3 regions of the Arthrobacter sp. UYCu511 genome follow, and region 2 is predicted to be linked to each of the others. Evidence: predicted binding sites of a transcription regulator. Region 2 holds the regulator's gene; each other region holds the start of a gene.
What was found. Region 2 encodes LexA, which represses DNA repair genes until DNA is damaged. Its sites were predicted from a motif close to TCGAACANNTGTTCGA; they were not measured.
Positions count from the first base shown of each region.

Region 1: a site for LexA is predicted at 3,684-3,699, ahead of ABIB48_RS06590 (HNH endonuclease signature motif containing protein). Genes of this name have one in related genera too.
Region 3: a site for LexA is predicted at 3,225-3,240, ahead of ABIB48_RS15780 (Y-family DNA polymerase). Genes of this name have one in related genera too.

Region 1 covers NZ_JBEPPB010000003.1:191,383-201,104, reverse strand. Annotated here, with positions in the region: gene ABIB48_RS06605 (DUF1700 domain-containing protein) at 1-22, opposite strand, end outside; gene ABIB48_RS06600 (PadR family transcriptional regulator) at 19-366, opposite strand; gene ABIB48_RS06595 (lactonase family protein) at 468-1,679, shown strand; gene ABIB48_RS06590 (HNH endonuclease signature motif containing protein) at 1,704-3,641, opposite strand; gene ABIB48_RS06585 (glycine--tRNA ligase) at 4,006-5,391, shown strand; gene ABIB48_RS06580 (GNAT family N-acetyltransferase) at 5,394-6,383, shown strand; gene ABIB48_RS06575 (YibE/F family protein) at 6,574-7,875, shown strand; gene ABIB48_RS06570 (FAD-dependent oxidoreductase) at 7,819-9,153, opposite strand; gene ABIB48_RS06565 (class I SAM-dependent methyltransferase) at 9,146-9,722, opposite strand, start outside.
Region 2 covers NZ_JBEPPB010000003.1:62,156-71,877, reverse strand. Annotated here, with positions in the region: gene hflX (GTPase HflX) at 40-1,701, shown strand; gene ABIB48_RS05975 (ATP-dependent DNA helicase) at 1,694-3,721, shown strand; gene lexA (transcriptional repressor LexA) at 3,779-4,522, opposite strand; gene ABIB48_RS05965 (LysM peptidoglycan-binding domain-containing protein) at 4,802-5,281, shown strand; gene ABIB48_RS05960 (histidinol-phosphate transaminase) at 5,404-6,501, shown strand; gene hisB (imidazoleglycerol-phosphate dehydratase HisB) at 6,743-7,369, shown strand; gene hisH (imidazole glycerol phosphate synthase subunit HisH) at 7,366-8,046, shown strand; gene ABIB48_RS05945 (CG2302 family histidine operon protein) at 8,046-8,195, shown strand; gene priA (bifunctional 1-(5-phosphoribosyl)-5-((5-phosphoribosylamino)methylideneamino)imidazole-4-carboxamide isomerase/phosphoribosylanthranilate isomerase PriA) at 8,310-9,044, shown strand; gene ABIB48_RS05935 (SseB family protein) at 9,057-9,722, shown strand, end outside.
Region 3 covers NZ_JBEPPB010000013.1:85,370-95,091, forward strand. Annotated here, with positions in the region: gene ABIB48_RS15760 (DUF4166 domain-containing protein) at 1-468, shown strand, start outside; gene ABIB48_RS15765 (CatB-related O-acetyltransferase) at 556-1,209, shown strand; gene ABIB48_RS15770 (PadR family transcriptional regulator) at 1,333-1,752, shown strand; gene ABIB48_RS15775 (hypothetical protein) at 1,749-3,152, shown strand; gene ABIB48_RS15780 (Y-family DNA polymerase) at 3,339-4,616, shown strand; gene ABIB48_RS15785 (MFS transporter) at 4,638-6,269, opposite strand; gene ABIB48_RS15790 (MMPL family transporter) at 6,266-8,443, opposite strand; gene ABIB48_RS15795 (ribosomal maturation YjgA family protein) at 8,691-9,104, shown strand; gene ABIB48_RS15800 (LLM class flavin-dependent oxidoreductase) at 9,181-9,722, shown strand, end outside.

The sequences.
Region 1 (9,722 bases), 130 kb from region 2:
GACTGTCGGTGGCGTGTTTCATGGTGTTCCTCCGGTTGATGAGTCGAGTGTGTCGGAGACGGCGGTGCTGAAGGTCTCCCAGACGCTGGCAAAGGCAGTGAGCGATTCCTGGCCAGTGGCTGTCAGCGTGTAGTAGCGCCGTGGTGCGCCTTGGGCGGATTCACGCCAGCTGGTTTCCACCAGTCCGTTGCGGCGCAGCCGTGCCAGCAGGGGATAGAGCGTTCCTTCGCTGGTGAGCAGCCCCCGGCGCTGGAGGCCGTTGGCAATGTCTAAGCCGTACATTTCCCCGCGGCCGATCAAAGCAAGTACGCAATACTCCAAAACCCCCTTGCGAAGATTGGTGCTGACAGTGTCATTGAGTACCATGCAATGCACAGTACCTTGTGATGTTGAGTCATACAACCACATATTTGGGTGGGCGGGATACCGTGGATGAAACGTACCTTTTACCGTCTGAGGAGCCCTCCATGGCAGCAGTCCCATCACTTCTTGTCAGCGGCTATACCGAGGCAGGCTCCGGAACAGGACCGGGGATTGCTCGCTATGAGCTGCTGGCCGATGGTGTTGTGGGGGAGCGTCAGGCGGAAGCGGTAGCTGTGACAAACCCATCCTTCATGGCGCGCTCCGTCATGACCCACTCCGTCGTGGACCAGTCTGTCGTGGACCAGTCTGTCGTGGACCACGGTAAAGGCATGGTGATCTCTGTTGAGGAACTGCCACATGGCAACGTCGTGGCCCTGGACATGCAGACCTTGGAGGTTTTGGGTAGGGCTTCCAGTGGTGGCGCCGATAGCTGCCACGTAGCCATCGTTGACGATGCTGCATGGGTAGCGAACTACTCGTCAGGAACTGCCGCCGTGGTGCCTCTTGCCGGCCTGCTGGATGGAACTGCGGCCAAAGTTCCAGAACTCCTGTCCCACCCCGGCAGCGGTCCGGTGTCCGGGCGGCAGGGAGAATCGCACGCCCACCAGGTTACAGCCACTGCATGGGGAACCGTCTTGGTAAGTGATCTTGGTGCCGACAGGGTGGATGAATATTCGGCCAGTTCCCGGGTGCGGATAGTATCTGCTGAACTTCCGCCGGGCACGGGACCACGCCATGTTGCGCTCCGGGGGGACTATCTGCTGGTTGCCGGTGAGTTGGACGGGCACCTTCACGTGTTGCAGCGGGCCCTTCTCGCACGCTCGGGTGATGCGCCTGGGCCAACGGCTGGTGATGCGCCTGGGCCAACGGCGGAGCAGGGCGAGGATGGGCATTCTTGGCGCTGGCTGTTCAGGGTGCCACTGGCCGAATCGGCCGCAGAGATTGCGGCTTCCGCGGAGTTTTTCCCGTCCCATATTGAGCTCTCGGCCGATGGTAAGTTGCTCTATGCCGCGGTACGGGGACCCAACACAATAGTGGTGTTGGACGTGACTGGCCTGCCGGCCAACCCGGACATAAGGAGCATTGCAAGGCCTCCTGAGTTCCTGCGCCAAGTCTCCAGCGGAGGCAGATGGCCACGGCACTTCGCTGTGGTGAGAGCCGGCCAAGGTAATCACAAGCTCTATGTGGCCAACCAGCATTCCGATCAACTAGCCGTCTTTGTCCTTGACGAGCGAGGTCTTCCAGAGGCGAGTCCGGTGCAGATGGTGAACTTTGCCAGCCCCGCCTGCGTTGTGCCGGTTATGCCGATCCTCTAAATCCCGGACCCGCCGGAGGTGGGGCTAGGCATCATTGCTTCGAGGAGTTCTGCTGCGCGTGAGTGAGTGGGCGATGATCTTTTTGAGCCATGTTGGATAGTGCGGCGCAGGGGGATCGTTGTTCAGGGGTGGCTGATAGGTGCCGCTGGGCATGGTCCAGCCAATTCGGCCGTCCGGGTTCACTTTGGGTGTCCAGCCGCGCACTTTCAAGCCGTTCCTCTCGGGCTCATTGATGGAGCGTCGGCGCCCATGCCGGTCTTTGTCATCCTTGAGATGCTTCATGATGTGGTGGCGTTTGCAGGCCGGGCGTACATTGGCCAGGGTGGAGGCTCCGCCGAATTCAAAGGCCCGTAGATGGTCCAACTCGGTATCCATGACGGGGTTGGGGCAGTTTGGTATGTAACAGCCGCCTGCCAGTGCCTGGAGAACCGCCTTTTCTGCGGCTCTTAGGGTGTATCGCTGTGGTTCCAGAGGCAGCGGTGCTCCCGTAATGGGATCGGTCAAAACTCGCAGGAACGTTGAGGCGTTTTTTAGTAGTTTTCTGGCGATCTCTTCTGGAATTGGCCCCCCTTCACGTCCCGCCAGTTCAGCCGGTTCATCCGTGAGGCCCAGCAATCCCAGGAAGGGAACCGTTACCAACACCAGGGCCTCCGGCAGTGGTGGATCAACCAGGCTTCTTGACTGTGCCAGATCATGCAACTGCTGAAGATAAACGGCCTCGTGCTCACGATAAGTGGCCAGAGGGCCCGAAGTGCCAGTTTTCTGCGTATTCGGTTCCTGGGTTGCCGTAGTGCCAACTCCATGGCTACCGGCAGTACTCGGTTCCTGGCTAGAGCCGGTGTTAGCCCGGCGGGTATCTGGCGCGCCCGCAGTATCCGCGGTACCCGGAGTCCCCGCGGTACCTGGCGCGCCCGGAGTCCCCGCGGTACCCGCCGCACCTACAGTGGCTGTGTTGGTTGTGGTGTTGTTGCTGGGTAGCTCTTGGCCGAGTAAGAGAAGGGTGGCAACATCGGCCCTGAGCTGCTCGAGGGTTCTATATTCCCGGCAATCCTGGCCGGTCCCAGGTTGGGTGGTTCCGGTTTGGTTTGTTCCGGTGTTGCCGGCGGTGGCTTGGTCCGCGACCCGTTGTGCTGCTGCGGCGTCGGACTTGATGGTGCGGGCCAGACTGGTGCAGCGCGTGTAAATGGCGCTGGCACTAATGGTTGGCAGGTGGAGGGTCAGCCAGGACATGCCGTCCTTGCCGGCATCACATTTGATATTGCGCTTGGCAAAGGCTTCTTTGGTACGGGTGGTGATGGTTTCCGGATGCATCTTTTCCCTGGCCCTGCGGGCCTTACCAAGGAAAGATGCCGCCGTGGTGTTTTCGGAGAGCACCAGCAGCCGGGCCTCTAGCATGGCCTTATCCTCGGCTGTGGTGCTGGCTGTTTCTTGAAGAGTCAGGATTTCCTCGTTGATGATGGTGGCGTGACGCCACGAGAGGATTCCGGCTTCCAGAGCCTCCAGTACCTCTGGATGCTCCTGTACCAAGACCGTGCTGTGATGCTCCAAGGCTGCGGCTGTTGGTTCCGGAATCCCCAGCGTCAAAGCCATTTCCGTAGCCGCAGAGGAAGCTGCAACGCCGTTCTGCCACCGATCCAATTTGAGCAGCTGGGCCTCAACGGCTGATGCCCCAGATATCCGCGCTACCAGCCTTGCCTTACATCCGGCAACGGCATCTTCAAGACGCTTGATTAGGCTCAGGGCTTCCATCCCCGAGTTGTATACGCACTGTGCCACCGACAGCTGCGTTATGGGCAGTGGGAAGGGTACTGGATACTCAGGGCGTCCCTGCAGTCCGTAAAGCTCTGGACTGTCAGACCCAAAGGGTTCAATGGAAGGAAGAGTAATTGCAGCGAGGGTCGAGGCCACATCCTGTGTGGCTTCAGCGCCCCGGTCCCCGGGGAAGTCCTCCCGAATACTCATATCTTCAGGATAAGTCCAAAGTAATCAAAACGCAATAGTTACCCGAAGAAAAATTCTATAAATATTTCTCCAAGGAAGGAGATCAAGCACACAACGCCACACTGAAAAAGGGCTGATGGGGCACGTGTAGAGGCGCCGGGAGTCTGGATCCGGGCGCCCAGCCGGACCCCCGCCCCAGACAAGCCCCCGCTCCAGCCAAGCCCCCACACCCAGCTGCGGCCCGCCGTCGTCCATCAGGGGCAGCGCAAAACCAAGGGGGATGTGTGGCGCAGTGAGCAAAATTGCTCCCAACCGGGCCCCCACCGGTAATGTGGAGCGCGGGACGGACCGCACCCAGCGGCCTCGTAAGTATTAGGAGTAATAAGTGGCGCCTCAGTCCAAGCTAGACCAGGTTATTTCACTCGCGAAACGTCGCGGCTTTGTTTTTCAGGCCGGTGAGATTTACGGCGGTTCGCGGTCGGCCTGGGATTATGGCCCTCTCGGCGTTGAGCTGAAGGAAAACATCAAGCGTGAATGGTGGCAGTCGTTTGTGCGCGGCCGCGAGGACATGGTGGGACTGGATTCCTCCATCATCTTGCCCAAGGCCGTATGGGAAGCCTCCGGGCATGTTGCCACGTTCACAGACCCCCTCGTTGAATGCACCCAGTGCCACAAGCGTCACCGTCAGGACCACCTCATCGAGGCGTTCGCGGCGAAGAAGAAGCGCCAGCCCGAAAACGGGATGGAAGAGATTGTGTGCCCGGATTGCGGCACCAAGGGCCAGTTCACCGAACCGCAGCTGTTCTCCGGCCTGATGAAGACGTTCCTGGGGCCCGTGGAGAGCGACGCCGGCATGGCCTACATGCGCCCGGAAACCGCCCAGGGCATCTTTGTGAACTTCAACAACGTGCTGACCACCAGCCGCAAGAAGCCCCCGTTCGGCATTGGCCAGATCGGCAAGGCTTTCCGCAACGAGATCACGCCCGGAAACTTCATTTTCCGCACGCGCGAGTTCGAACAGATGGAAATTGAGTTCTTTGTGCCCGGCGAAGACGCCGATAAGTGGTTCAAGGAATGGGTTGAGCTGTGCTGGGACTGGTTCATCGATTTGGGCATCGACCCGGAGAACATGCGCCGCTTTGACGTGCCCGACGACGAGCGCGCCCACTACTCCGCCGGCACCATCGACTTTGAGTACAACTTCGGCTTCCAGGGTTCCAAGTGGGGTGAGCTCATGGGCGTTGCCAACCGCACCGACTATGACTTGGGCTCACACACCAAGGGCTCCGGCACGGATCTGAGCTACTTCAACCAGGCCACGGGCGAGCGCTTCACCCCCTACGTGATCGAGCCCTCCTTCGGCCTGACCCGCTCCATGATGGCGTTCCTGGTGGATGCCTACGTGGAGGACGAGGCCCCCAACGCCAAGGGTGGCGTGGACAAGCGCACCGTGCTGAAGCTGGACCCGCGCCTGGCCCCCGTCAAGGCCGCTGTCCTGCCGCTCTCCCGCAACGAGGAGCTTTCACCGAAGGCCAAGGAGCTTGCCAACACGCTGCGCAAGCACTGGAACATCGAGTTCGACGACGCCGGCGCCATCGGCCGCCGTTACCGCCGCCAGGACGAGATCGGCACCCCGTTCTGCATCACTGTTGACTTCGAGACCCTCGAGGACAACGCCGTGACCATCCGTGAGCGCGACACCATGAGCCAGGAGCGAGTACCCCTGGACCAGGTCCAGGCATACCTGGCAACACGCCTCCTGGGTGCCTAAGCATGGTTGAACTAAGTTACCGGCCGTGGCAAGACGGCGATGACCTGACCCTTCTGGAGATCTGGGGAGACGCCGATTCCGCCCCAGCCGGTGCGTTCCGTGCCGCGCTGGTACCGGCGCAGGATGCCAATCCGTGGCGGCGCACCATCGTTGCTACGGACCAGGGCATTCCGGTCGCGGCCGCGGTGGTCTATTCCACCAAGCTGCACCCCTCACGCCTCTGGGCTTATGTTGAGGTTGCCAAAGACCACCGGCGCGCAGGCGTTGGCGCCACCTTGGTCACCATGTTGCGCCGCGAAGCTGACGGCGCACTTGCCGCAGGTTTGGTAAGCACGACGGCGTTGCGCACCAAGGTTGCCCCCGGCACCTCGGGCGCGGCGTTTGCCGAGGCGATGGGGCTGGCTATTTTGCAGCGGAACAGGGTTGTTGAGGTGGGCCCCGGCGCACTGAAGCTGCCCATGTTCGGGGAGGGTACCGAGGAAGAAGCCGGGGCCCGGGTACAGGATCTGGCCACCGGCTCGGTGGAACTGACTGAGGTAGTGGGCCGTTACTACGAGGCCGTGAACCAGTGGGATCCCACAGGTCCGCTGAGCCCAGGACTGGTTCAGCGCATGTTCCTTGATGACCTCACCGGCGCCCACGGCGCCTTGGTTCTGCGGGCCGAGCCTGCCAGTGCCTTCGGTGCGGCCGTTGCCCCAAGCAAAAAAGGCAAGATCCAGGCCTTTGCGCTGAGCTACTCGCAGGGGCACATCGAGACCACTGAGGAAGTTGCTGCTACGGCCTCCGAGGTGTTCCTCGGCGTGGAGCCAACGCTGGGACACGATGAGGCTGTGCAGTCGGCGTACGATCTGCTGGCGCTGATCACACACCAGTACCCGGTGCTGCTGGAACTGGACGATTCCATGGAAGCTCTCTGTGCCGTGGTCAACCCCATGATTTCCGTGGGTGCGGCCAAGGTGCGCGGCACCGAAACCCTGGTTCTCGGGGAGTGACCAAAGCGCGGGCTGGCTAAGGAGGCGGAGCTGGACTCCCGGAGCGGGGATGGATTTTCAAGGTCGCTTGGCGACCGCGGAAATCTTGCTGCCCGCGAGGGAGCCCAGCTCCTCCTCTGTACTTTCTCTGTGCTTTCTCAGCACCGCATGTATGAACCACCGCACTCAACCACGAGGACTTTCATAGCCCATGGGCCATTCACATTCGCACGCTGATGAATCGGCTCTGAGCCGGCCGGAGCTCCGCCGCCGCAAAGCCATGCGCCGCAGGGCTGTGGTGCTGCTGAGCTGGATCTTGGTGCCACTGGCCATCCTGACCATTATTGCCATGGCCTTTATGTGGCCCAGCACTGAAGGCTCTCCCGCAGCGGCTGGCAATCCTTATGCCGCAGCGCCAGGGGCCAGTATTGATTCTGGAACTGTGCAGCGCACGGTCACGGAGGATTGCTCACTCAGTGCAGGTGGCAGCCTAGGCAGTAGCTGCTTCATCGCCTTCACCGCCGCTGACGGGCTGGCTGAAGTTCCTGTGCTCATCAGCCCTGACATTGTGCAATCCCGTGGCGTCCACGTGGGTGACTCCATCAGATATTTGAATCTCTCCGGCCTGGCGGCTGTTACGGGTGTTGAACAAAACGGCCCCGCCTACGTCTTCATGGATTTTGTCCGGACTTTCCCCATTGGCTTACTGGCGGTGTTGTATGCCGTGGTGGTGGTAGCGGTAGCCCGCTGGCGAGGACTGCGAGCCATCGTGGGCTTGATCGGAGCGTTCGGGGTGCTGGCCTGGTTCATCCTGCCTGCACTCGCCCAGGGCCAGCCGCCTCTGCTGGTGGCCCTCACTGGCTCCAGCGCCATCATGTTCGGTGTCCTGTACTTTGCCCACGGCTTCTCCGCCCGCACCTCAACGGCGCTTCTGGGAACCCTCTTCGGGTTGGGTGTCACGGCAGGTTTGGCAGCTTGGGCGGTGGACGCCGCCGCCCTGACCGGCACCTCGGGAGAATACGGCTACCAGCTTCTGAACATGACCCAGGGCATGTCCTTATCCGGCATGATCCTCTGTGGTCTGGTGATCTCCGGATTGGGAGTGCTCAATGATGTCACCATCACCCAGTCCTCCGCCGTTTGGGAGCTCTACGAGCTGGCCCCAGAGACCAGTACCCGGGAGTTGTTCACCTCTGCCATGAGAATTGGCCGCGACCACATTGCCTCCACGGTCTACACCATTGCCTTCGCCTACGCAGGCAGTGCCCTGCCGGTGCTCTTAATGGTTTCACTCTTTGACCAAGAGCTCCTGCTCGCGTTGACTGGAGTGGAACTGGCTGAGGAGATTGTACGGATTCTGGTGGGCTCCATTGGTCTGGTTCTAGCCATCCCTGTCACCACTTTGGTGGCGGTGGCTGTTGTTAAAGCGACAGGCCGCGTCCGGGCCGTGCAGCTATCAACGGATGTTGTGCATGGTGAAGCGCCGGGCAGCAAAGTTTTGGACAACGCCTAGTGTGAACAGCCCTCCCAAGGCTGCGTTGCGCAATTGCAAGAACTGCGCCGGGGACTTCCGCCCCAGCATCATGTTCAGCTGGGCTTGGTGTGCTGCAGTGCGGGCCGCGCCCATCCTGACCCGCTCAAATTCCGCCAGCCGTCTGCCCGTTTTCTCACCCCGCAGGGCAGCGACGATGATGGGGGCCACGGCGGCGGCATCCAACCACCCCAGATTCATGCCCTGACCGCCAATGGGACTGATCTCGTGGGCAGCATCTCCGACCAGCACCACCCTGCCCTGGACCATGCGCCGGGCCAGCCGGGTACGGACCTCAAAAGCGCTGAGCATACTGTTCGCCCCGGGATCAAGTTCCACCCCCGTGCGCTGACGAACAAGTTGTGCAAGGTCTGCTGCGTCCGCGTCCGTGAGTAACGAATCCGTGTGGACAACCCAGCGGCGCAAGCGGCCCGGCAGAGGGAACGATTCCAGAATGCCTTCTGGCTCCAGAAACAACACTGCAGTGTTTCCATCGTCTCCGGTGTCGGGAAAATCGCCCATCAAATACGTGTCAGGATAGTTGCGCCCGCTGGTAGGAATGCCCAGTAGCCGGCGTACAGCGGAACGTGCACCGTCAGCACCCACCACCAGCCGGCCCTGAACATGCTCCTGAACCGGGGCGTCCACAACAGCGCAGTCTCGAACAGAAGCGTCCACAACACTAGCGGCGACCGTTTCGGAGAGCGTGAGGAAGGTGCCGCCGTCGTGGATGGACTGCACACAGAAACCACGCACCACGGCGTTCGGGTCCAGCTCTGCGAGCCGCTGGGCCAGCAGAGCCTCTGTGCGTACCTGCTTGAGGGTCAGCACAAAAGGGCGTTCCGGTGCGCCCCGTGCGAAGTCTATGGAACCCACGTCACGGCCGCCGCTGCGGGCCACACCGCTGGGGATGCGCAGGCCTTCTGCCAGCAGGGGCGCCTCCACCTTGGCCAGCGCCAGTGCCGCCAGCGCGGGCGGGTGAATGCCGATGGCGCGCGAATCGCTGCGTGGTGAGGAACGTTGTTCCAGGATGCGCACCGAGAGCCCCTCCTGAAGTAGCAGCGTGGCAAGGAACAATCCCACCGGTCCGGCGCCCACAATGACGACGTCGAACATGCTCGTGTGGGGCTGATGGGATTGGGAGGACTGGGCAGGCTTGGAAGACTGGGCAGGCTTGGCAGGCTGGTGGGGCTGATTTGGCTGGGCAGTATGGGCAGACTGGGAGGTCTGGGCAGGCGCTGGCTGTTTGGCGTCAGACATGCTGTGGCCCAGGGGTGGAGCGCAGTAGATTGCGCCAGGGCCGCGCTGATTGTACCCACCAGCCAGGTGGCAGCTGGGTCCGCAATTCGGCTGCGGTGTAGCTGCGTCGAATGGAGATTAAGCCATCGTGGCGGATAAACGAGCCCGGAAAGAACGGCCAGGTCGCCACGGAAAACAAGGCGTAGGCCAGCGGGCTGCGGGCAATGTCGCTATGCACCACCAGCTGCTGAGCCATGGCTGCGGAGTCTGTCAGAAGGTCTGTGAGCTCGGCTGCGGATAAGTGGTGGAGCATGTGGTTGGAAATGACAACGTCATACACGGCACCCTCCGTGACCAGGGCACTGCTGTGGGCCTGGCGAAACTCCACGCCGGGATGCGCCGAATGAGCGCGGGAATAACCAATCGCTCGCGGATCGGGATCGATCGCGGTGATCTGTAGTGAGAGCCCATCCCGTGCTGCCCAGCGGGCCAAGGCTGCGGGAATGTCCCCGCCTCCGCAGCCTATATCCAGCAGCGTGGTGGTGTGCGTGGTTGACAGCAACGGCCTAATGAGCTGTTTGTAGACGCTG
Region 2 (9,722 bases):
GGCGGACTACGATTGTAGAAAAGCGCCTATAAGGAGAATATGTCCAACGCATCTGCAAACAACGGTTCCGACGGCAACGAGCTGCCCAACGAAGGGCACAACGCGGCAACGTCGGAGAGCCACGGCACAGGAGAGAACGCCCTGTCAGCCGCTGAGATCGAAGTGGTGATTGACCGCATTTTGGCCAAAGACGCGGCCGCAAGCCGTGCTGTGCGTGCCGAGGATGAACTTGAGGGGCAGGATCCTTTCTCTGCTGCGCCGTCAACCCGGCCCCTGAGCGGCCGTGCCCAAGCCGTCTCCACCCTGAATTTTCAGCACAGTAGCTCTGACGGTGATCAAAGTGCGCTGGCAGACCGTAATGCCCTGCGCCGGAAGGCCAGCCTCTCCACCGAACTCGAAGATGTTAGCGAGGTTGAATACCGGCAGCTGCGGCTTGAGCGGGTTGTGCTCGCTGGGCTCTGGTCTTCAGGGACAATGGCGGACGCCGAGAATTCCCTGAAGGAACTGGCCGCGTTGGCCGAAACTGCCGGCTCGGAAGTCCTGGACGGCTTGGTCCAACGCAGGGCCAAACCGGATCCAGCAACATATCTGGGCCAGGGTAAGGCTCAGGAACTCAAGGAGATCGTGCACGCAACGGGAGCAGACACGGTCATCATCGATGGTGACCTTGCTCCCTCACAGCGCCGTACCTTGGAAGAAGTTGTCCACGTCAAAGTCATTGACCGGACAGCACTGATCCTGGATATTTTTGCCCAGCACGCGCAATCGCGGGAAGGTCGGGCCCAAGTTGAGCTGGCACAGATGGAGTACCTGTTGCCGCGCCTGCGCGGTTGGGGCGATTCCATGTCTCGCCAGGCGGGCGGCCGGGTGGGAACTGCCGGAGGCGGTATTGGTTCACGTGGTCCCGGTGAAACAAAGATGGAACTGGATCGACGCAAGATCCGCAACCGCATGGCCAAGTTGCGCCGTGAAATTGCTGCGATGGCGCCGGCTCGGGAAACCAAACGTGCCAACCGCAAGCGCAACAGTGTGCCCTCCGTGGCCATTGCTGGGTACACCAATGCGGGCAAATCCTCCCTGCTGAACCGTTTGACGGACGCCGGTGTGCTGGTAGAGAACGCCTTGTTTGCAACCCTTGATCCCACGGTCAGGAAAACCGAGACCTCAGAAGGTTTGGGGTACACCTTGGTGGACACGGTAGGTTTTGTGCGCGCCTTGCCCACCCAGCTGGTGGAAGCTTTCCGCTCTACGTTGGAAGAAGTGGCTGACGCCGATCTGATCCTGCATATTGTGGATGCCTCGCACCCTGACCCGGAAGGACAAATTTCTGCCGTACGTTCGGTCTTTGCCGAGGTAGGCGCGCTGCAAATACCTGAAATCATCGTCTTGAACAAGGTGGACATCGCCGATCCCTTTGTGGTCGAGCGGCTCATCCAGCGTGAATCCCGCACCGTGGTGGTCTCAGCCCGTACTGGCCAGGGCATGGATGAACTGCTCCAAGCCATCGAAGAAGGTATTCCGCACCCCAGCGTCTTAGTAACCTTGTTGATCCCCTATGACCGTGGTGATGTACTCAATAAGCTCCATCGCAGCGATGCAGAGATCATCAGCTTGGAACACGGAGAGCATGGCACTTTGGCCCACGCCCGTGTCAGGGAAGACTTGGCAGCTGAGGTTGAGCCGTTTGTCCAGCATGCCTGAAAGTGAACTTTCGCAGCAGGCTCTGGAATTACTGGATCGTGCCGTTGCTGCCATGGGTGGACAACGCCGTGATGGGCAGCATGAAATGGTCCGCCGGGTAGTTGCTGCCTTAGAGAGCGGGGACCACCTTTTGGTTCAGGCGGGCACAGGCACCGGAAAGTCCCTGGCCTACCTGATTCCGCTGATAGTCAATGCGCTCACCAGCGAGAAGCCAGCCGTCATTGCAACAGCCACTCTGGCCCTTCAAGCACAGATTGTGGGCCGTGACGTGCCCCGGCTGCTCGCTGCTTTGGCGCCAGTATTGCCGCGCCCCATTGACGTGGCTCTCGTAAAAGGCCGCAGCAATTATGTATGCAAGCAAAAGCTGGCTGGAGGCTTCCCCACAGAAGATACGGGGGAAGGCGCCCTGTTCAGCCTGGGGGAGGACACCAGTGTGGCGCACCTGCCCGGTGCTACTTCCGGGCCCACCTCACAGCTGGGTAAGGAAGTGGTCAGGCTGCGTGACTGGGCGCAGGAGACTGACACAGGGGATCGGGATGAGCTTGTCCCTGGCGTGACGGACAAAGCATGGCGGCAAGTCTCTGTTACCTCCATGGAATGCCTCGGCGCGCAAAAGTGCCCCCTTGCCACCGAATGTTTCTCTGAGCTGGCCCGTGCCCGCGGCGCCCAGGCAGACATTGTTGTCACCAACCACGCCATGCTGGCCATTAGCGCCTTCGAAGGTATAGCAGTGCTTCCTGACTATGACGTTGTGGTGGTGGACGAGGCCCATGAGCTCCAAGATCGGGTGACGGGGGCTGTTACAGGGCAACTATCTGTCCAGATGGTTTCCGCAGCGGCATCAAGCACGCGAAAGCACACGGCGGTTTCCGTGGATGCCTTGCATGCCAGCGCGGCCGCTCTGGACCTAGCTTTGGCGGGGACCCCTGAAGGGCTCTTTCCCAACGGCCTCAATGAACAGCAGTCCCAGGCGGTGGAACAGTTACGCGACAGCGTCCGGGCAGCCCTCTCCGACTCCAAACCTGAGGGCAATGCGGCGGTTGACAGTGGCCGTTCCATTGCTCGTTCACGGCTCAATCTGATCTTTGATCTGTGTGAGCGTTTGCTGGATGCCACCAATGCAAGGGAAGTGGTGTGGGCATCCCGCCCAGGTTCTTTCACCCCCGGGAAGGGCTACCAAAAGGCCGATGAAAGTGAGCCTGCGGTGCTCAATATTGCGCCGTTGAGCGTGGCCATGAAATTGCGGGAAGGACTCTTCGCTGACCGGACGGTAGTGCTCACCTCAGCTACCCTTGCCATTGGAGAGTCTTTTCAAGCCACCGCTGGCGGACTGGGATTGTTGGGTCCTAGCGCACCCGCGTGGACGGGGGCCGATGTTGGATCTCCCTTTGACTACCCCAAGCAGGGCATGCTCTATGTTGCCGCTCATCTGAAAAAGCCGGGCTTTGGCATGTCGGAGGCGCAGCTGGATGAATTGGAAGCACTGATTTCTGCCGCCGGTGGGGGAACCTTGGCATTATTCTCCTCACGGCGTGCGGCGGAAGATGCAGCTGAGAAGCTCCGCAAGAAGTTGAAGGTGAAGATCCTGTGTCAGGGGGATTCCTCCATGTCGGGGCTCATCAAGGAATTCGCGGATGAACCCGACACCTGCCTCTTTGGCACCATGTCCCTTTGGCAAGGGGTTGATGTTCAGGGCACCTCGTGCCGGCTCGTTGTGATTGACAGGATTCCCTTCCCCCGCCCTGATGATCCGTTGGTGACCGCCCGGGCGCGTGCCGTGGCGCAAAGTGGTGGGGATGGATTCATTGCCATTTCAGCCACCCATGCCGCAGTGAGGTTGGCGCAGGGGGTGGGGCGCCTGATCCGCTCTAGCGATGACCGGGGTGTGGTTGCTGTTCTTGACTCGCGGCTGGCCAATGCCGGTTACGGAGGCTTCCTGCGAGCCGCCCTGCCGCCATTCTGGTCTACGAAAGACCGTACCGTGGCGCTTGGTGCGCTGAAACGGCTTTCCGGAAAGTAGTGCTGCCAACACAAAAGCGCCCCGCTAGACGGGGCGCTTTTGTGTAGGCAGCTGCTGTTACAGGCTGCGAAGTACCGAGACAACCTTGCCCATGATGGTGGCATGATCGCCAAGAATGGGTTCATAGCGGGTGTTTTGCGGAAGAAGCCAAGTATGGCCGTCGCGTTGCCTAAACGTTTTCACAGTGGCTTCGTCCTCCAGCAAGGCTGCCACGATGTCTCCATTGTTGGCCGTGGGCTGCTGCCGAACCACGACCCAATCGCCGTCGCAAATTGCGGCGTCGATCATGGAATCACCCTGGACCTTGAGCATGAAGAGTTCGCCGCTGCCCACAATCTGCCGCGGCAGAGGCATGATGTCATCCACCGCCTGATCGGCCAGGATGGGCCCGCCTGCCGCAATACGTCCCACAAGGGGTACGAACGCGGTGTCGGAGGAGGAGCTCAGCTCAGCAAAGTTCAATCCATTCGAACTGCGCAACGCCGACGGGGAGCTTACCCCTTCAATCTCAACCGTGCCGCTGTCCAGCACCAGCGGAATCAGAACTTCCATGGCGCGGGGACGCTTGGGATCGCGGCGCAAATAGCCGTGGCGTTCGAGCTGAGTCAGTTGGTGCGTAACGCTGGACAAGCTAGCCAGGCCAACGGAATCACCAATCTCACGCATCGACGGCGGGTACCCTTTGTCTGCAATACACCGCTGTATGCACTCAAGGATCTTCTTCTGCCGCACGGTGAGGCCCTTCATGCCGGCCCGGCTGGGGGCTTGAGGAATGCGGTGCGGCGGGTCTGGAAGCGTCATGGTTCCGTCGGTCCTTTCGTGGCTGCCCTGAACAATGTCAGTGCCTGCTGGTGGACTGCATCATGCGGCCAATCCTTGTTCTTCCGAGTTTAAGCCACCAAGAGGCGAATTTCAAACATTTGTTCTATTTACTCTTGGCAAGTGTCGTCTATAGATGCTAAAACTGTACTAGAAGCAAATTAGAACATACGTTCTATCGAAGATGTTGAGTGTGGAATTTCGATCCGATGGGTGTGCTTGGCCACGGGATCCGGATTCACGGTGAAAGGACCACAAGTCATGAATGCAGCGCTTATCTCCCACGCATCCTTTGGCGTTTCCACAGCAGGGGTTAGCGCCCGTGCGGCCCGCATTGACCAGACAGTTGGAGCGGGGCGCACCGGTGCCATCACCGCTTCCCATTCCAGGGGTGCCTCCGATGCTGCAGGAAGGCTAGCGCTGACCAGGCGCGGGCGTCTGGTGTTCTTAGGGATTCCAGCCATTGTCACCGCCGCCCTACTACTGTTTTTGGCGCTGGCCATCATGGCGGGCTTCCTGGCGGGACCGGCGAATGCTGCAACGGAGTCGCAGCCGGTGAACCTTGCAGATTATGCCGTTGCGGTAACCGTCTTACAAGGTGACAGCCTCTGGAGTATTGCGGCCGCCGCAGATCCGGGCCGTGATGCACGCCATGTGGTCAGGGAGATCGTTGCTCTCAACGACTTAGGAAGCGGGATACTTCACGCCGGGCAGCGACTCTACGTCCCCATTCCCAAATAGCCCTCCGTACCAATAGGTCCGCAGGCCAAGAGCGCTCCTCCACAGCCGGGTAAGGTCTTGGCAGGTGTCCGCATTGTGTCGCCGTTTCGAACTTTCTCACGGCCACCAAATATGCTGGGGGAATGGACCAGTTTGAACGCCTCCGTCAATTGCCGCTTCGTGACGATCTGCGAGGCCTGCGCCCTTACGGGGCTCCTCAGCTAAATGTTCCCGTTCTGCTGAACGTCAATGAAAACACCCATGGCGTTCCCACGGATGCAAAAGAGGCCATCTTGGCAGCCGTTGCGCAGGAGCTTGACGGCCTCAACCGCTACCCGGATAGGGAATTCACGGTGCTTCGTCAGGAATTGGCGGCATATCTGGGTCATGGTCTGACGGAGGAGAATCTCTGGGCGGCCAACGGTTCCAATGAAGTTCTTCAACAACTGTTGCAAGCCTTCGGTGGCCCCGGCCGAACGGCCATGGGTTTCCCTCCCACCTATTCCATGTACCCGCTGCTCGCCAGTGGCACAGGGACTGGCTACGTGGCAGGTGTCCGTGAGGATGACTTCACCCTCACCGCGGAATCTGCGGCGGAGCAGGTGCGCCGCAACGGCCCCAACATCGTCTTCCTGTGTTCGCCCAACAACCCTACGGGAACGGCTCTTGGGCAAGATGTGGTCGAGGCGGTCTACCAGGCAGGGGAGGAAGCTCAGGCCATCATCATTGTTGACGAGGCGTACGCCGAATTCGCCCAGACGGGAACCCCTAGCGCACTGAATCTTCTCAAGGGCCGTCCTCGACTAGTCGTCTCACGCACTATGAGCAAGGCCTTCGCCTTGGCCGGTGCCAGACTTGGGTACTTGGCCGGCGCCCCTGAAGTAAGCGACGCGCTTCGCCTGGTCCGCTTGCCCTACCACCTCTCGGCCATCACCCAGGCAACTGCTGTGGCTGCTCTGCGGAACTCCACCTCTTTGCTGGCTAACGTGGAGCAGATCAAGGTCCAACGTGACCGGATTGTGCAGGAATTAAAGGAATTGGGACTCACCCCGGCCCCCTCAGATTCGAACTTTGTTTTCTTCGGTGGTCTAGAGAATCCCCATGAAGCGTGGCAGGCGTTGTTGAATGACGGTGTGCTCATCCGCGATGTTGGAATCCCCGGGCACCTGCGCGTCACCGCCGGCACGGAAGCGGAAACTACTGCATTCCTCACCGGGTTGCGTACCTTCCTAGCTCGCTAGTGCCCCCTGTAGGGTCCGGCCTTGGACTAAGTTCATCATTTGCGCCGCGGTTCATGAGTTCCACCGGACCCGGGTAATTGGGTCAAACTGACCTAGCCAATAAGTTCGCCAGTGGGGAACTGGTTGGGCATAACAGTGCCTTCCCTTCTAAGCTGGTATCAATACACCCCGTTTCGTTTGAGCGCCCCACCCTGCCCGGTATCTGCTGGTCGGGGCGCATAGTACACAAAGGACTGCCGCAATGACTGAGAACAGCCCGAAACCCGGCCAGGGACGTACCGCCCGACTGGAGCGTGCCACGAGCGAGTCCAGCGTCATGGTGGAAATTAACCTCGACGGGACAGGCGTGTCAAACATTGACACCTCTGTGCCCTTCTATGACCACATGCTCACGGCGCTGTCTAAGCACTCCTTGATTGACATGAACATCAAGGCCACGGGTGACACCCACATCGATGCCCACCACACCGTGGAAGATGTTGCCATCTCCTTGGGCGAGGTTCTCAAGGTAGCCCTGGGCAACAAGGCCGGCATCCGCCGTTTCGGTGAGGCAACCATTCCGTTGGATGAGGCATTGGCCAACGCCGTGGTAGATGTTTCAGGCCGCCCGTACCTGGTGCACAGTGGCGAACCTGCCGGTCAGGAATACCACCTGATTGGTGGTCACTTCACCGGGTCGCTGACACGTCACGTGTTTGAAGCCATCACCTTACACGCGCAAATCTGCCTGCATATGACGGTCATCGCCGGCCGCGATCCGCACCACATTGTTGAGGCCCAGTTCAAGGCCTTCGCCCGGGCTCTGCGCTCAGCCGTCGAAGCCGATCCCCGCGTCACTGGAATCCCATCCACGAAGGGTCTTTTGTGAGCTCTGGAGCTAACGAGACAGCAGTAAATAGTAAGCCCACGGTCACAGTTCTGGACTACGGTTCCGGCAACGTCCGCTCCGCAGTCCGGGCGTTGGAACGCGCCGGCGCCGTTGTCACACTCAGTGCAAAGGCCGACGACGTGCTGCATGCCGATGGCCTGGTGGTCCCCGGCGTTGGTGCCTTCGCCTCCGTGATGGATGAGCTCAAAGCCGTGGACGCGCTGCGCATGATCGGGCGCCGGGTTGCTGGGGGCCGGGCGGTGCTGGGTATCTGCGTGGGCATGCAAGTGCTTTTTGATGCCGGTGTAGAACATGGTGTGCACCGGGAAGGAATGGGGGAGTGGCCTGGAACTGTGGAACTGCTCCCTGCCCCTGTGGTTCCACACATGGGCTGGAACACCGTCACCGCAGCTCCGGGCTCCATGCTCTTTGAAGGTGTGGATTCGGAACGCTTCTACTTTGTCCACTCCTACGGTGTGCAAAAGTGGGATTTTGAGGTTCTCCAGCCCAAAATGCGTCCGCCCATGGTGACCTGGTCAGAGCACGGCGCACCATTCATTGCCGCCATTGAAAATGGCCCGCTGTGCGCCACACAATTCCACCCGGAAAAATCCGGTGACGCCGGAGCGCGCTTGCTGCGCAACTGGGTCCAGTCATTGACCAAGGCGGCACGCTGATGTATTCGCTGTTACTGATGGCCCTGGCAGGCGTGCTGATTGGTGGAGCCTATACGTTCTACCAGCAGAAAACCGCCCGCTGGATTCCCATCTGTTTTGCCGCACTTGCCGTCATGTCCCTGATAGCGGCATACCTCTTTACCCAATAGGACACAGCTCTACCCACTAGGGCCTAGTTCTACCCATTTGGCACCAGCGCCACTGCTGGCACCTGCTCCATTGATTCCCTGAAAATCTCTTGAACTAACAACGTTGAGGAACCCATGACCACCCCCATTTTGGAATTGTTGCCCGCCGTGGATGTTGCTGACGGACAGGCCGTCCGCCTGGTACAAGGCGAAGCTGGTTCGGAAACCGGATACGGTTCGCCCCTGGAAGCTGCCCTGAAGTGGCAAAACGACGGCGCGGAGTGGGTCCACTTGGTTGACTTGGACGCCGCCTTCGGCCGTGGCTCCAACGTGGAATTGCTGCGTGAGATGGTGGCAAGCCTGTCTGTCAAGGTTGAGCTCTCGGGCGGAATCCGCGACGATGCGTCCTTGGAAGGTGCCCTCGAATTGGGTGTTGGCCGGGTCAATTTGGGCACTGCTGCGCTGGAAAACCCCGAATGGACCGCCAAGGTGATTGAGCGCTTTGGTGAGAAGATCGCCGTCGGACTTGATGTCCGGGGCACCACCTTGGCTGGCCGTGGCTGGACCAAGGAAGGCGGGGATATCTGGGAGGTTCTTGCACGTTTGGAGGACGCTGGCTGTGCCCGTTACGTGGTCACCGACGTCACCAAGGATGGTACGCTGCGCGGCCCTAACGTGGAATTGCTGCGTGAAATGTGTTCCCGCACGTCCAAGCCCGTTGTCGCCTCCGGTGGCATCTCCAGCTTGGAAGATCTGCGCGTACTGCGCGAGCTGGTGGGGGTAGGAGTGGAGGGCGCCATCATTGGCAAGGCCCTGTACTCTGGCCAGTTCACGCTGCCGCAGGCCCTTGACGTTGCAGGCCGCCGCTAAACGATGACACAGATGCCCAAGAAGGAACTGCCCGGCCACATTGCCGCGGCCTTGGCCGGTGCCGGTGGGTCTACCGATTCGGCCGGGCAGCCTTGGGCGGGGCGGAACCTTCCGTCCCACGAGCAGTACCATAACTTTGAGACGGACGACGGCGCTGCAGACTCCGGCTACACCGCGGCCTTGGAGAAACTTCTCACGGGTGAGTGCACGGAGGCGGATGTTGTGGCTGCACTTGCCACCGCCCGCGTCTTCATCCCGATCGTGGCTCAACTTGCGGAGCAAACCGTGGGAGAGAACGGGCTGGTCTCCGATAAGGAATCCGATATGGCTTTGGTGACCTTGCAAGGGCCGGATGGGCGCCGGGCGCTGCCCGCCTTTACTCATGCACTTGCACTGTCCCAGTGGTATCCACAGGCCCGCCCTGTTGCTGTGTATGCGGCCAGGGCGGCTCTTTCGGCCGTGGCTGAAGAAGCACAACTGTTGGTTTTGGATCCCGGTTCGCAGCGACCCTTTGTGGTGCGCAGGCCGGCCATGTGGGCCTTGGCGCAGCAGCAGGAATGGGTGCCAAGCTATTGTGATGATGCCGTCAGCCGTATTCTGGCGGACTCGGCGCACGCCCTAGGGCATCCATCCGTGGTAAGCATTTCCGCAACGCCAGGGCAGGGCATACAATCCCAT
Region 3 (9,722 bases), on a different contig from region 2:
TATCCTTACGTTGATGGTTTTGGCCGTCCCACCGTGACCTTTGTCCGGACCTTGGACATGCCCAGCGCCAGGGCAGAGAAGGCGAAGAAGCGCCGCTTTGACGCCACCATGGTGTACAGCAAAGCGCGTGGAACCATTGTGGACTATCTCGGCACTCACCAGCATCTAGCCACGGATCTTGTCCTAAAAGTTCTTGATGATGGCTCCCTGCACCTGCAAACCACTGGCCAGCGTTTTTATGAGGGACCCGTGGCCTTCAACTTTCCGCGGATTGGCACCGGCACGGCGGACCTCTACGAAGGTTATGACGAGGCACGTGGGGTGTTCACCGTCCAGATGCAGGTACGCAACCCCTACTTTGGTTTCCTCTTCGGATATAAGGGCGAGTTCAGCTGCGAATTCCCGGCCATGGTGGGAAAAGCGGTGCCTAGCCATCTCAAACCGGTACGGGAAGAAGTCCGCGAGTAACTCATGTCCCCTTGCGGGCCGGTCCTGTCATCAGATTCTTCTTGGCTCCCAGATGGGTATATCAGCCCAACGGGCTAAGCTAACGGGATGTCTACCGTTGGCGCTCCTGACCCCATGCAGATCCATCCAATCGCGGGGCAGGACCGAGTGGTTTTCCTCAAACCGCTGATTCAGAACCCACTGATTGAGGTTGGGGAGTACAGCTACTATGACGATCCTCCGCATTCCGCTGAATTTGAGACCAGGAACGTCACCCATCACTACGGTCCAGAGAAGCTGGTGCTCGGGAAGTTCTGCGCCATTGCCTCCGGCACCATGTTCGTCATGAATGGTGCGAACCACCGCATGAACGGAGTATCCACCTATCCGTTCCCCATCATGGGCGGGGCGTGGGGCGAACACCGTGATCTGATCACAGATCTACCCTCCCGTGGGGACACAATAGTTGGCAACGATGTCTGGATCGGCGCGAACGCAACGATCATGCCAGGGGTGCGGATCGGCCATGGTGCCGTGATTTCCACAGAAGCTGTGGTTACTAAGGACGTGCCTGACTACGCAATTGTAGGAGGAAACCCGGCCACGATTATCAGGCGCAGGTACCAAGAACAGGACATCCGAACCCTCGTTGAGCTTGCCTGGTGGAACTGGCCACTACCGAAAATTACTGAGAACCTCCGTGCCATTGCGGACGGATCAGTAGCCGCACTCAGCGCTATAGCGGCATCGATCGACAGCTGATCAGGCCAGTCCACAGCCTTTTGATGGGGGCCACTGGAAGGCTCTGCCTCACCTCGATACCCTGCGGCTCCACGTTATTACTTCCCCTACCGGAATATTCCCATAACGGGTATATTGATGTCCATGAATGAGAATACGTTTTGGATACTCACCTCCCTTGCGGGCGGGCGTGCACATGGCTACGCCGTGCTGCGTGACGTAGAGAGTTTGACGGATGGTGCAGTATCGCTGCCGGTGACAACCCTCTACGCCTCGTTGGAGCGTCTGGAACGGGACGGGCTTGTGCTCCGCGCTGGCGAAGAAATAGTTGATGGCAGGGCTCGCCGCTATTACGATCTGACGGACGCCGGCATACAAATACTGACGTTGGAAAAGGAACGGCTCTCTGTTCGCTTGGGGGCTGCGGAAAAGCGGTTGGCAGGCACCGCTACTACTGCGGGCGGTACTTTGCCAGGCAGCGTTCTGCCGGGAACAAGTACTGCTGGCCGTGCTGTCCCTGGCCGTGCAGCACCGGCCACTTTGGGTTGGGGGTTCACAGGATGAGCAGTCCGAGACGCAAAAAGTATGCACGCCTGCTCCGCTGGTATCCGCAACGCTGGCGCGCAGAACATGGCCGTTTCATGCTGGACACATTGGATGAATATGCCAGCGATCAGGGGATCATGCGGCCATCGCTGGCTGAGGCATGGTCCATCCGCTCCCATGGAATGGGTGAGCGGGCAAGCTATCGCTGGGCAGTAGTCTTCGCGGCTCTTTCGCTGGTGGCCTTTTTTGGGGCCGCAGTAATTCTCTTGAGCAACACCCTCTTAGTTCCAGAAGTGGGTGTTGTGCGAACTCTCTTAGCAGTTTTGGTGGGACCGCTCACCTTGGCCGTTGCCGCCATCGTGATTCTGCATAGGAGAGGAACACTCTCTGCCCCCGCTGCCCTATGCGCGGCCATGGGCACCGTGCCAACCTTTACTTTCACGGCCTTGGCAGCCATGAGTGTGGCCCTCGGTTTCGACGAAGCCGATGCCGGTACAGCGAGAACATGGTTCGCTTCGGCAGGCCTTTTGTTGATCCTGCTCACCTGGTGTACCGGCGCTTTGACCCTCCTTGTTCCTCTACTTTCAGTGCTAAAAAATAAGCTCCCGAGGACGCTTCGATGGGTAGTGGCCAGCCTCATGGCAGCATTCCTGTCCCTGATTCTGGCTGGGCTGGTGATGACATCTGGGCAGATCTTTGGATCCTTGCCGGCTGCTGCACTGCTTTTGCTGGCAATCATAAAAGCTCAGCGCTCACAGCAGGGTGTGCAGCCGGGGAAGTTGCCGGGCGCAGGCCTGAGCCAGCCTCCGTACCCAGTGAAGGTGCCGAGCTATTCTGCAGGCACCAAATCTGGCTGCAATAAAACTGGCTTCATTAAAATCAGCGCAGTGGCTCTCTTCTCTTTGGTACTAGGAATGACCTGTGCTGCTTTTGCGCTCACCGGCAGCAACTGGGGCGCGGGAGTGGGGGATGCCAACCGCGCCATGAACCTTGGGCTGGCCGCAGGAGCCCTTGCTACGCTGCCGGTAGTGGTTTTGAGTGCAGTAATGCTCCTGCCGCGATTTGGTGCCGTGATGTGGTTCTCCGCTGGTTTGGCCTGCGTGGCACTCCTAGTTGTAGCGGTGGCTCAACTCCTTGGTGCCGAGCACTCGCTGCAGTGGCCGTTGATTCTTGCTGCGGCGGTGATGGTGGGCTTTGCGCTTGCCGTGCCGCTGGGGCGCTGGATTTCCGGAAGTCTGACTCTGAGGGTTGCCGCCCTAGGCGGCCTTGGTCTGGCCTGCTCTTTGTTGGGAATTTATCTGGTCACCGCGGCCGCCTTCGTGGCGCCGTGGGGTGCTGCGGTACTGCTCTTTTACTCACTGCGGCGCCTCGCCCACCGGAAGCCACGGGTGGGCCCGCATCTGGTGAGCCAACACTAGGCTTGCGGCCGTGACTTGCTGCCGTGGGCTAGTGACTCTATGCTCAATCCATGGCAATTTCCCCAACGCTTCCCGAACTCAAGTTCGAATCAAGTGGCGGCTTACAGTTCTTGGAGCGTAGCCACTGCGGACTTCAGACCCTTGTTTTATGTGGGTTCGTTGCTTCGGTGAAGCACCAGTGAAGTCATGAGTAACGCGCGCATCGCCTTGGTGGACGTGAACAACTTCTACGTCTCCTGTGAGCGGGTCTTTGACCCAAGGCTGGAAGGGCGCCCCGTCGTGGTGCTTTCCAACAATGATGGCTGTGTTGTGGCACGCTCGGCTGAAGCCAAAGTGCTGGGCATCGCCACTGGCGCGCCGTGGTTTCAGATTCAGGGGCAGGCCAAGGCTTGGGGACTGGTGGCCCGCTCGAGTAACTATGAGTTGTATGGAGATTTGAGCGCCAGGGTCATGGAAGTGGTGGGGCGCTTTGGTACGTGGCAGGAGGTGTACTCCATCGATGAGTCCTTTATTGGGCTGATGGGGGACCCCGCCCAACTACAGGCCGCAGGGCGCGATATTCGTGCCGCCGTTATGCGCCATGTTGGGGTTCCGGTGTGCGTTGGTGTGGCCTCGACGAAGACGTTGGCGAAGTTTGCGAACCGGATTGCAAAGCAAAACGCCGGCCTGGACGGGGTGTGCGCGCTGGAGTCGATGCCGGGGGATCACGTTGCGGGCATCCAGGCGCGCGTGCCGGCGTCGGGCCTGTGGGGTGTGGGGGAGAGGACTTCCTCGAGGCTTAAGCTCATGGGCATTGAATCCATCGCCGATCTCAAGGCTGCGAACCCTGCCCTGATTCGCAAGAAATTCTCCGTTGTGCTGCAGCGAACAGTGCTCGAACTCAATGGCACTCAATGTATTCCCCATGTTGAGGAACGCGTAGATAAACAGCAAATCATGTTCTCGCGCAGCTTCTCCCAGCCGGTCACCACGGTGGAAGGCATGGAGGAGGTCATGGCGGTTTACGCTCAGCGTGGCGCGGCCCGGCTCAACGAGGAGGGGATGCGGGCCTCAGCCATGACGGTTACCGCCGGCACTAGCCGCTTTGCGGCGGGTGAGGGGAGTTTTCCCGCCGTGACCGTTCGATTCGACAGGCCAACCAGTGACCCCATCACTTTTGTCCGTGCAGCCGTTGCCGCCATCCGCCACCATGCCGTTGCAGGCGCGTCCTACCTGCGTGCAGGGGTCTTGTTTAGTGGGCTGGAACCGGCGTCCGGCACGGAGGTGCTGGATATTTTCAGCACCGAGGCCAGCCAAGCAGACGTTAGTGGGGTCCTAGGAAACGTACGGAACAAGTTCGGCAGCGCCGCCATTGGCCTGGGGATCGGAGGGTTCGCCCAGGCCCCTCAATGGTCCATGAAGCGTGAACATTCCTCACCCCGCTACACCACGGAGTGGAAGGAACTGCCCGTGGTGCGGGCATAGCCGTCCCCACATTCTCCGCGGTCAGGTTTCTTGCGGGAGCTTTCCTGCCTCCCCTTTTTGTGCTTCCTCCACTTCGTCTGGGCGCACCTCGCCGGACAAGCGGAAGGTAGCTAGCAGCCCGAGGACTAAAAATCCCGAAGCTGCGAAGGCCGAGTACCGGGTACCGTCGCTGAACGCCGCGCGCGCGGCATCGGCCACCTGAGGATCCTTGGCCGCCAGGCCAGGGATGGCCCCACCAGCACTGACTACCACCGTGTCCACGATTTGGGTGCGGGCTGACTCCGGAAGCAGGGGAGTCTCATCGGCGAGCCGGGCATTCAAAGACGTGCCTACGGAAGTGAAAAGAATGGTCCCGAGAATGGCTATCCCCAGAGCTGAACCAATCTGGCGGGCGGTGCTGGCAGTTCCGGAACCTTGGCCGCTTTTATTCACGGGAACGTCCTTGAGTACCACTCCTGTCAGCTGTGCCGTGGCCAGACCCACACCGAACCCGTAGACAAAGAGGAACGGGATAATGCTCAGCCATGTCGAATTAGCGGAGATGACGAGCCCCAACCCGGCCACGCCAAGAATTTCAGCCACAATGCCAACCCGCACAATAGCGACGGCGGTGATCTTATCGAGCACCACGCTGGAAAGGCCGCTAGCGGCAAAGGAGCCAATAGCAAGAGCCAAGAGGACCAGCCCGGTCTGTAGTGCGTTGTAGCCGATGACGTTCTGCAGCCACAACGGCAGCGAGAGGATGATCCCGAATTCCCCGAGGGAGACAATCATGGCGGCGATGTTTCCGTTACGGAAGGACGGGATGCGGAACAGCGCAAAGGCCAGCAGAGTTGTTTTACCGGCACGTTGGCGGTGGAGGCCCCAGAGAACAAAACCCACACCTGATGCCACAGTGATGGCGAACGCCACAGGGATGGGGGAGAGCGCGAACGGCCATATCCATGTGCCAAAGGTGGGTGCTTTGCCGGGATGAAGGAGCCACCAGCCGTAGCTTCTTCCTTCGATCAAGCCAAAGACCAAGGATGCGCTGGCTAAGACGGAGAGCACCGCGCCGATTACATCGATGCGCCGAGGATCAGCAGAGTCCTTTGACTCAGCTACGCAGAGCAGAACGCCCGCAATGATAATCACGGCCAAGGGCACGTTGATTCCAAAGGCCCACCGCCACGAATAGTACGTGGTCAGCCAGCCTCCCAACAATGGGCCCACTGCCACCATGCCGCCAATGGTTGAGCCCCACACCGCGAAGGCGATGCCACGTTCCCGTCCTTGGAAGGTGGCATTGATCAGTGACAAGGTGGTGGGCAGAACCATGGCACCGCCAACGCCTTGGATGATCCGGGCAACAATGAGCAGATCCCCCGACGGTGCCAGTGCCGCGAAGACTGAAGCGGCGGCGAAGATTACCACTCCCACCAGGAGCGTCCGGCGGCGACCATAACGGTCCGCAAGAGTCCCAAAGACCAACAACAAGGCAGCAAAGACCAGAGTGTAGCTCTCTTGAACCCACTGGACCTGGGTTGATGAGATGCCAAGATCACGAACTATGGACGGGATGGCCACGTTCACGATGGTGGAATCAACAATGATCAACGCAACCGCAATGCTAATGAAAACTAGGCCCGCCCAGCGGCGGCGAATGCTTGTCATCGAATTTCCCCGTTCAGAGGCTGATGGGAGAGTTTGGACGGCCACCAAATAGCGCGGCCAATGTCATAGGAGAGAGCCGGCACCAGCAGTGAACGCACAATCACCGTATCTAGGAGCACACCGAACGCGACGATGAAGGCAATCTGTGCCAGGAACAGGATCGGAATCACCGCCAAGGCAGCAAAGGTTGCAGCCAACACCACCCCGGCCGAGGTGATGACGCTGCCCGTCATGCCCAAGCCCCGTAGAATTCCCGGCCTGGTACCAATCCGTAGCGACTCCTCCCGGACCCGCGTCATGAGGAAGATGTTGTAGTCCACTCCCAGCGCCACCAAGAATACAAAACCGAACAAGGGCACGGCCGCGTCAGCTCCGGAGAAATGGAACACGTGATTGAAGACCACCGCCGAGACGCCCAATGCCGCCACGTAGGAGATGACAACGCTGGCCACCAGCAACACGGGAGCCACGATGGAGCGCAGCAACAACATCAGGATGAGGAGGATGACCAGCAGGACGATCGGGATAATTTTGACCAAGTCACTTTGCGCTGTGGTGTTTGTGTCCAAGGCTATGGCAGTCACTCCACCAACCAGGACTCCTTGATCTACGGCCGGAAGGTCTTGACGAAGGGAGCGCACCACTTGTTCTGCCGCCTGTGAATCTGGCTCCGAGCTGAGCACTGCATTGATGATCACTTTGCCCTCTCGCACCACAGGCGCGGCGTCAGTGCCGGGGCGAACATTTCCAACATAAATTGATGCCGAGCTGATTCCTTGCGTAGCCGTAGCGGCAGCCAGCACTGCCTCAGCCTTGCCCTGATCGGCCACCACCACCACAGGGCTGCCGGAGCCACTGGGGAAGTGTTGGGCGGATACTTTCTGACCGTCTACGGCTTGAGACGCAGTCAGAATAACTTCGCTTTGCGGGACACCATTGGCCTGCAGTTGCACTATGCCCGCACCGCAGGCGAGCAGAACCAGAAGCGCGATGGCCCAAGTGGCCCTGGGCCGATGCGAAATCAGTGTCCCCACCCTCTTCCACAGTCCGGTAATACCCTCAAGGCCGTGAACAGTGAGGGCAACGGTGCTGTGGGCCTGTCCGTGCAGTGAATCAACCTTGGGACGGAACGGCCAGAAGGCGGCACGTCCAAACAGTACGAGAAGGACCGGCAGAAGAGTCAGAGAAGAAAGTAGCGCGAACACGATCCCGATTGCAGCGATAGGGCCCAAACTCTTGTTGGAGTTCAGGTCTGAGAACAGCAAACAAAGCAGGGCGATGATCACTGTTGCTCCGGAAGCAGCAATCGGTTCCCATGCTGCGCGCCACGCCCGATTAATCGCGGCCCATTTCGATTCGACGTGGTGCAAAGACTCCCTGAACCTTGCCACGAGAAGCAATGAATAGTCCGTGGCAGCACCAATGACCAGGATGGAGAGAATGCCTTGGCTTTGCCCGCTGAGCTTGATCCACCCCCAACTAGCGAATGCATAGACAAAGAGGATCGCGGCAGACAAGGCAAAAATCGAGGTCAACAGGACCAAGAACGGCAACACAATTGAGCGGTATACCAGCAGCAGGATCAAGAAAACAGCTCCTGCTGCTACCAGGAGCAGAATGCCGTCAATGCCGCCGAAGGCATTGACCAGGTCTGCGGTGAGACCAGCCGGGCCGGTCACGTAAGCGGCCAAGGAGGGCGATGCTGCCGTTGCCGCTACAGCGCGAAGGTCACTAACAACGGTATTGACGTCATTTGTATCGCTGATAGGAACAATGAATTGAACAGCTTTGCCGTCTTTGGACGGGATGGGTCCTGTGACAGAACTAGTGGCCGGGGATACGGGTAGCTGAACGCCGTTTACCGCGGCAAACTTCGGTGCCAACGTAGAGAGATCGGCTAGTTGGGCAGGGCTGAGTGCTGAATCAGAGGCGAAGACAATAAGAGCGGGAATGGCCTGAGAATCCGTAAATTTCTGTTGCCAAGTATTGACCTCAGTGGACTCGGCGCTCGCAGGCAGGAACGCTGCCTGATCGTTACTGGAGACCGAGGACAGTTTTCCAAAGGTTGGCCCGCCAAAGCTCGCAGCGCCGAGCCAAATGATGAGCAACACTGCGGGGAGAAGGATCCTCAGCCAACGTGCGGGGTGCCAATCGCGGCGATTTTCAGTGATCATAGCGGAGTCAAACCCTCTCCGGAGGCGGTGTTGAGGAGATAGTTCGGAGAACCACTCGATTGCTAGTTTATCTAATAAGTAGTCTGGTTAGCCATATCTAGGTGAAAAAAATATGTTACTTCCGCCTATGAGTAACACTCGAAGTGCCGTCCCGTAGGCTCGGGGAATGCCCTTGCCTCAGCCACCCCGGTCCCCGCATAAAAATTCATCCTCCTTAGCGCCAGTTCCACCCAGGCCGTTGCGGTCAGTGGATAAGCGCAGGTTAGTGGGGAGGCGCGCCGGCCTTGCCGCCGCAGCCGCTGCCACCGTGGTGGTGGGGCTGGCTGTGCATTTTTTGATCGCAGGCGATCTGGCATCCTTGGTGGCCGATGCTCTGTACACCGTTCTGATCTATCTTTTAGTGGGCTTCATCTTCCCGGCGGCCCGGCAGTACTGGCTTGCAGTGGCGGCTTTCGCCTTCAGCGCCATGATTGAACTGTCCCAGCTCACCGGGATCCCGCAGCAGCTAGCGCAGAGCTTTCCACCCTCGCGGCTGCTCTTTGGAACCACCTTCTCAGCGCTGGATCTGGTGGCTTATGCACTGGGCGCCATGGCGGTCTGCGCTGCTGACGTCTTGGCGTCCCGCCGAGCAGTCCGTGCCAGAGCTGTGGTGGATGCGTGAGAGCGGCCACGCTGGGAAATATCCCGGGGAGAGTTGAGGTTGGCGCTAGGGAGACCCTCGTTGAAAGGCATCACCCATGACACTGCCCGTATCCATCCTTGACCTCGCCCACATCGGCGAGGAAGGCATCCGCGAAAGCTTCCGTGCATCCGTGGCGTTGGCACAAAAGGCCGAAGGCTGGGGGTACAAGCGGATTTGGTTTGCCGAACACCACAACATGCCTTCCATTGCTTCCTCGGCCACAAGCGTGTTGATCGCCCATGTGGCTGCCCATACCAAAACCATTCGCCTCGGCGCCGGCGGCATCATGCTGCCCAATCACTCGCCGCTGCAGATCGCAGAACAGTTCGGCACGCTGGAAACCTTGCACCCGGGACGGATTGATCTTGGCCTGGGGCGGGCTCCCGGCAGCGACCAGAACACCATGCGCGCACTTCGCCGCGACCCGTCCGCGGCAGACACCTTCCCGCAGGACGTGCAGGAACTGCAGGCCTACTTTGAGGGTCAAACGCGGATCTCCGGCGTTAACGCCTACCCAGGCAAGGACACGCACGTGCCGCTGTACATTCTGGGTTCCTCACTCTTTGGTGCGCGGCTGGCCGCTGCCTTGGGGTTGCC